2 regions of the Mycolicibacterium sp. YH-1 genome follow, and region 2 is predicted to be linked to the other one. Evidence: predicted binding sites of a transcription regulator. Region 2 holds the regulator's gene; the other holds the start of a gene.
The links. Region 2 encodes LexA, which represses DNA repair genes until DNA is damaged. Its sites were predicted from a motif close to CGAACANNTGTTCG; they were not measured.

Region 1 (3,712 bases), 240 kb from region 2:
CGTCGACGGCACGCACTACCGGGTGCACGCACCGGGCGGCGCCCTGGTCGCCGCCCCACCCACAAGGGTCCCGATCCTGATCGGCGGCAACGGGACCCGCGTACTTGCGCTCGCGGGGCGGATCGCCGACATCGCCGGGCTCGCGGGCATCACCCACAATCACGACGCCACGCGTGTGCGGCTCACCCACTTCGACCCCGAGGGCGTCGAGGACCGCATCGCGGTCGTGCGGGAGGCGGCAGGGTCCCGCTTCGACACCATCGAACTGAATGCCCTGATCCAGTTCGTCGTGCCCACCGACGATCCCGACGCTGCCGCGGCGGAGCTGGCCGCCACGGTTGATGGCACCACGCCCGAGCTGCTGCTTGAGTCGCCGTTCGTCCTGATCGGCACGCACGAGCAGATGGCGCAGGCACTCGTCGACCGGCAGCGGCGGTTCGGGATCAGCTACTGGACGGTGTTCGACGAACTGCCCGGACGCGCGTCGGCGCTGCCCGATCTCGCGAAGGTCATTGCACTGTTGCGGAATTGAGCGCTGCTGCGCGATCAGGCGCGTGGATGCGCCTGGTCGTGCACGGCGCGCAGCCGGGCGACGGTGACGTGTGTGTACAGCTGGGTGGTGGCCAGCGACGAGTGGCCCAGGAGTTCCTGGACGACGCGCAGGTCGGCACCGCCCTCGAGCAGATGGGTTGCCGCACTGTGTCGCAGCCCGTGGGGGCCGATATCGGGCGCGCCGGTGACCGCAGCCATCGTCTGGTGCACGACGGTGCGCGCCTGACGCGGGTCGATACGCCCACCGCGGGCGCCGAGCAGTAGGGCTGGGCCGGACGTCGGGGTGGCCAGCGCGGGCCTGCCGTCGGAAAGCCATGCCGCCAAGGCTCTTCCGGCTGGCTCACCGAATGGCACGGTGCGTTGTTTGTTGCCCTTGCCCAGCACCCGAAGCAGCCGCCGCGACGAGTCGACGTCATCGACGTCGAGACCGCACAGTTCGCTGACACGAATTCCGGTGGCGTACAGCATCTCCACGATGAGACGGTCGCGCAGCGCGAGCGGGTCGCCCTGCTGGGCGCCTGACGTCGCGGCTTCCATGGCGTCAAGCGCCTGATCCTGGCGCAGCACCGCGGGCAGTGTCCGATGCGCCTTGGGCACCTGTAGCCGCGTCGCCGGGTCGGTGTCGAGCAGGCCGCATCGCGACGCCCACGCCGTGAACGTCTTGACCGCCGAGGTGCGCCGAGCCAGCGTCGTACGCGCCGCGCCGCCGGAGGCCTGCGCCGAGAGCCATGAGCGGAGCACGGGCAGCGTCAGTTCCGCAGGCCCGCCGTCGGGGGTCCGCTCTCGCACGAAGGTGAACAGCGCCCTGAGATCGCCGAGGTAGGCGCGGCGAGTGTGCTCGGAGCGGCCGCGTTGCAGCGCGAGGTACTCGTCGAACTCCTCGAGCACCGCCTCGACCTGAACCGTCGTCACCTCACCACCGTTGCAGAGATTCGTCCGGGACTGCGTGAGGCGGTCGGGGGTGTGATGGTTTCGAGACTTTTCCCATACCCCGCCCACCCGCGAACGCGCGTGTCTGCGGGCGACACGCCGGTCTCGGATACGAGTTCGCGCACGCTCGCCGAATTGGTGAAAACTCTTCTGCCCCTTTGGTTTCACGTGTCACAAATCTGAGATTCCCGTCGGTCATCGCACGTATGTTCGAGGTATGTCATCGGGTCCCGTCGCCACCGCCGTGCAGGCGCTGCGCGCCGCCCGCGACACAGTCGCGGCCCTCGACCTCGACGCCCTGACCCACCCGGAACTCCTCGAACTGCTCGATTACCTCGAACACGACGCCCGCCGGGCACCAGTTGCCGAGTACCGCATCCTCAACCGACTCGCCACCGAGGCCAACCCCGTCGAACTCGGCGACACCACACTGCGAAAGCTGGTGGCCTTCCGGCTGCGGATCAGCGTCAACGAGGCCAGCAAGCGCATCGACACCGCCGCCGACCTCGCGCCGCGGCGCACCCTGACCGGCCAACCCCTGCCACCCGTTTTGGAGAACACCGCCGCCGCTCAGGCCCGCGGCCAGATCAACACCGAACACATCGCGATCATCCGCAAGTTCTTCGCCGACCTACCCGAGCACATCGACACCCAGACCCGCACCGACGCCGAGACCGACCTGGTGCGTGTGGCCGCCAAACAGAGCCCCGAGGGTCTGCGCAGTGCCACTGCTCTGCTGCTCGCGCTGCTACACCCCGACGGCGACTACACCGACGCCCAACGCGACCGCCGCCGCGGCATCTCGATCGGCAACCAGGGCGGTGACGGGCTGAGCCGTATCAGCGGACACCTCACCCCCGAACTGCGCGCCACTCTCGAACCGATCCTCGCCAAATGGGGCAAGCCCGGGATGTGCAACCCCAACGACCTCACACCCACCATCGACGGCGAACCCACCGACGCCGCCATCGACAGCGATGACCGCACCCAATACCAACGCAACCACGACGCCCTACTCGCCATGGGCCGCAACCTGCTGTGCTCAGGACAGCTCGGTCAGCACCACGGGCTACCGACCACCATCATCGTCACCACCACCCTGCAACAGCTCGAATCCGGGACCGGGCACGCCATCACCGCCGGCGGCACCCGACTACCCATGGCCGACGTCATCGCACAGGCATCCCACGCCTTCCACTACCTCGCGGTGTTCGACCAACACACCGAAGCGGCCCTCTACCTCGGGCGCACCCGACGCTGCGCCACCGGCGCACAACGCATCGTGCTCTACGCAAAAGACCGTGGCTGCACCCGACCCGGCTGCACAGCCTCGGGCTACACATGCCAAGCCCACCACGCCGTCGCGGACTGGAAGAACGGCGGCCAGACCAACATCGACGACCTCACCCTGGCCTGCGGACCCGACAACCGCCTCATCGAACAAACCGAGTGGACCACCCGAAAACGCAAAGACGGCCGCACCGAATGGATCCCACCACCACACCTCGACACCGGCCAAACCAGAGTCAACGACCTGCACCACCCCGAACGCATGCTGCGACAACCCCAGGAAACCCCCGACCAAGACGACGACCCCGTCTAGCCGGTCGAATGTCGTTGTGTCGGTGCGCCCTAAGCATCGTCGCCGGGTGCTGATACCTCGACCAGAATGTTGCCGGGTGCCAGGCAATAGAACAGATAGCGCCCGCGCATCTTCCTCGGCGGGTCAATCTGCTGCTCCTCGCCAGCCTGCAGACCGAGAAACACGGTATCGACGTCCTTCGTCGACGGCAGCCGAAACCCAATGTGGTAGGTGGTCGCCCCTAAGCCGACCTGATCCGCACCGCCCAGTTTGGGAATGGGCTGGCTGATCACCATCTCAAGGCCGGCATCGTCATAGAGCACAGCGAGTCGGTCGGCTCCACGCGTCACCTGATGGCGGAAACCGAAGTGCCGCTCGAAGAATGTGCGTGTCGCAGTGACATCGGGAACATAGAGGTCGAGATGGTTGAGAATCATGGTGTCGCTCCAAGGAATCGGTGATCACCATGGAGCGCGGACTCCGTATCCGCGCGACACGTGACCCCTAGCAGGCGCGCTAGGAAACGTGTCGTGGGTTCTCGCGTCTGCTGCGGAACAGAGCTTCCGGAGGGAAGTGGCCGGGCTTACCTGTTCAACCGACCGTGCCTTTTTCGACTCGGTAACGGTAAGTGATCAATCCCCAGCCGGT
Region 2 (3,712 bases):
TCGCGATCTCTCTATCACGCAGGGCAAGGGTTCACACATTCGCACGTCGTGGGACGCACAGGGCTGGGTGAAGGTCGCAGGCCGGGTCGTCGACGACGGCACCAGGCAGATCGACTGACCCGCTCGCCCGGTCAGCTGGAAGGGGCGACCTTGCGGTGCGCGCGCAGCGCCTCGATCTCGCGTTCGAAGTCATCGGCCGAGGAGAACGACCGGTACACCGAGGCGAACCGCAGATAGGCCACCTCGTCGAGGTCTCGTAGTGGGCCCAGAATCGCCAGCCCGACCTCGTTACTGGCAACCTCGGGTGATCCGGCGGCGCGGACGGCGTCCTCGACCTGCTGAGCCAGGAGGTTCAGCGCATCGTCGTCGACCTGTCGGCCCTGGCAGGCCCGGCGGACGCCCTTGATCACCTTCTCCCGACTGAACGGTTCGGTGACCCCGCTGCGCTTGACGACCGCCAACACGGCGGTCTCGACGGTGGTGAAACGCTTGCCGCACTCCGGGCACGAGCGGCGGCGGCGGATGGCCTGCCCCTCATCGGCCTCACGGGAGTCGACCACTCTGGAGTCAGGGTGACGGCAGAACGGACAGTGCATCACCGCTCCTTCGCCGCCTATGGCCAGTCCGGGCAACCCGGTCGCATACGAGCGTACCGTCGCACGGACGCAGGGTTCACGGCGCACGGCGCACGTCAGCCCACGGGGGCGATGAGCGTCTGCCCGGCATCGACCGCGGCGGAATCCAATTCGTTGAGCTCACGGATCTGATCAACGACCGCACCGGTGGGCGCATCGGGGGCCACGCGACGAGCAAGCTGCTGCAGCGACTCCCCCATTTGCACCTGGACGACGGCCAGTTGGCCCGGCACGGGCTGGGGCACCTCGGGCGGGGCGCCGAACTGGGCCACGAGTCCGAGCCACACCGTGATGCCAGCTGCCATCAGCGCCAGCAGCACTGTCGTGACCGGTGTGATGGGCTTGCGTCGGTGCGAAGCCCGCGACATCAGAACGCCGGTGCCGCGGTACCGCAGCGGCTCCGCGGCCGGCCGACGGCGTTGCGGACCCCGCGACGCGTCGGGGCGTCGCCGCACCGGGCGAGCGATGAGATCGGTCGGGTTCTCCCTGGTGATGATGGTCATCTTCGAGCCTTTCGGTGAAGCGCCGGAGCGTGTGTTCGCTTGTGTGTTCGAAATATAATCGCTCAGGTGTTCGATGAATAGAACATGTGATCGAACTGTTGCAAACGATATCGGCGCCCACCGACAAGTTCCGGCCGTCACGCGCCGCTCCCGACACGCGTCGAACACATGTTTGATTATCGGGATTGACAGGACTAGATTCGCCACCATGAGTGACAGCAGCGACACACGAGACGGAAGCGACGACACACCTGTGCGCCGTGACGCCGCGCTGACCGAACGTCAGCGCACCATCCTCGAGGTCATCCGCAATTCGGTCACCACAAGGGGATATCCACCGAGCATCCGAGAGATCGGTGATGCCGTCGGCCTGACCTCGACGTCATCGGTCGCACACCAACTGCGCACGTTGGAGCGCAAGGGCTTCCTGCGGCGCGACGCCAACCGGCCCCGCGCGGTGGACGTGCGCGGTTCCGACGACATGGTGACTCCGATCGTGACCACCGACGTCGCCGGGTCGGACACGCTGCCCGAGCCCACCTTCGTACCCGTCCTCGGCCGGATCGCCGCGGGTGGTCCGATCCTCGCCGAAGAGGCGGTGGAGGACGTCTTCCCGCTGCCGCGCGAACTCGTCGGCGAGGGATCGCTGTTCCTTCTCAAGGTCGTCGGCGAGTCGATGATCGACGCCGCGATCTGCGACGGCGACTGGGTGGTCGTGCGTCAGCAGAATGTGGCCGACAACGGCGACATCGTGGCCGCCATGATCGACGGCGAGGCGACGGTCAAGACGTTCAAGCGCACCCGGGGACAGGTCTGGCTGATGCCGCACAACCCGGTGTTCGACCCGATCCCCGGTAACGACGCGGCCATCCTGGGCAAGGTCGTCACCGTTCTCCGCAAGGTGTGACGGCGGCCGGCCGCGTCAGCCTCTGACGAAGCCGTTCGTCAGAGCGAATTCCTCACTGGCGAACCAGACCTCGGCCTTCACTCGGTCGTACTGCTCCGAACCGGGTAGCCAGTACAGACCCGTCTTGGTGTCGGCCTTGATCGGATATCCGGCAGGGGCACCATCACCCTCATCGGAGGCCAGCCGCAACGACGTCTGAGCCGGCGCGGGCTCATCGAGCTGTATGGCCGCGTGGCGACCGCTAGGCGGGCCGCTAACGGCCTCGACCTCCTCTGGGCGAGCCTCGTCTGGATGATCCACCGCTGCGGGATCGACGGCCTCAGCGGCGTCCGCGGCCTCGACGTCATCGTCGACGGCCTCGGTGTCCGCCCAGACCTCCGACGCCTCCGAGTCCTCCATGGCCGCCTCGTCGGTGGAGTCGCGCTCCTCGACGACGCTCACAATGAGGTTGGGCTTCGTGTCGATCGCGTCCTGATCGAGGGAGAATCCACCGTCCAACGAACGTGCGGCGGGAACCTCCGGCGGCACGGACGCGGCAGGCGTCGCGGCGTCACCGCCCTCGTCGTCCTTCGGCATCGCCCACGCGCTCAACGGAACATAGGGCTGCTGCTGGCTGGCCGGTGTCGGGCCCGCCGACGGCATCGGGCCGGACGCGAAGTCACTGCCCTCGTCGTCGTCATCGTGATCATGAACGTCACGATCGTCGTCGTCATAGTCGTCGTACTCGTCGAAGCGGTCCATCGGTGCGCGGTCCTCACCGCGCCGCCGGTTCAAGATCACCGCGACGACCACGGCACCCACCAGTACGAGAACGGGTATGAGGGCGAGCGCCCACCACCACTTCTGATACCACGGCTTCCCGCCGTCATCGCCTACCGGCCCGGTGGCCTGGGGTGCCCTCGGGGCGTCCTGACCGGGCACCGCGAGACCCGCGAGCGCGTTGGCCAGATTCGGCGGCTCGGTGGAGAACTCGTTGCTCGCACGGTCGAACGTGATCGCCCCGTTGGCGAACTTCTGGGTGATCACATCGCCGTTCTCGGCCTGATCGGCGGTCGGCGCACCGAGATCGCCGGTCGCGCCGCCGAGTTTGGCCCAGGCCGCGTTCATCGCGCCGCGCACGATCACCGCGCCGAAGTCCGGCGTCCAGAAGATCACCGGTTCGTCGGGGGCGGCGAACTTCGCGATCCGGCTGGCGGGGGCGAGACCACCATCGGCCTCGGAGGCGATCGGGAAGCCGAGGTCACCCGTCGGCCCGCCCACGCTCTCGTACTTCTCCAGCAGCTGGCCAGTGATCACATCGGCGCCGTGGGCGGGGCTGTAGAAGATCTTGCCGCCGCTGAACGCCTGCACCAGGTTGCCGTCGCCAACCGGTTGCGGCGGTCCGTCGGGAGCGCCGAGTGGGCCAAGCGGCCCACCCGCGGCGCGGCGCGCCGCATTGATCTCCGACGTCGCATCACCCGGGATCTCGAGACCCTTGAGCTGATCGGCCAGCTCCGGCGGGGTGGTCGTGAAGGTCTTGGTGCTCCGGTTCCACGACAGCTCGCCACCGGTGAACTTCTGAGACACCACCTCACCGCGGTAGACCTCGTCCTCCGTCGGCACACCGAGAACACCCGCTGATCCACCAAGCGCGTCCCACGCCGCGTTGATGGCGCCACGGACCACCC

Region 1: L0M16_RS20850 (HNH endonuclease signature motif containing protein) is a predicted target of LexA. The motif match lies at 1,682-1,695, and genes of this name have one in related genera.

What each region holds. Positions count from the first base shown of each region.
Region 1 is NZ_CP092915.1:4,426,285-4,429,996, forward strand. It holds gene L0M16_RS20840 (TIGR03621 family F420-dependent LLM class oxidoreductase) at 1-532, shown strand, start outside; gene L0M16_RS20845 (tyrosine recombinase XerC) at 547-1,464, opposite strand; gene L0M16_RS20850 (HNH endonuclease signature motif containing protein) at 1,700-3,085, shown strand; gene L0M16_RS20855 (VOC family protein) at 3,115-3,501, opposite strand.
Region 2 is NZ_CP092915.1:4,187,086-4,190,797, forward strand. It holds gene L0M16_RS19630 (PhzF family protein) at 1-118, shown strand, start outside; gene nrdR (transcriptional regulator NrdR) at 132-596, opposite strand; gene L0M16_RS19640 (LysM peptidoglycan-binding domain-containing protein) at 692-1,138, opposite strand; gene lexA (transcriptional repressor LexA) at 1,347-2,045, shown strand; gene L0M16_RS19650 (LGFP repeat-containing protein) at 2,061-3,712, opposite strand, start outside.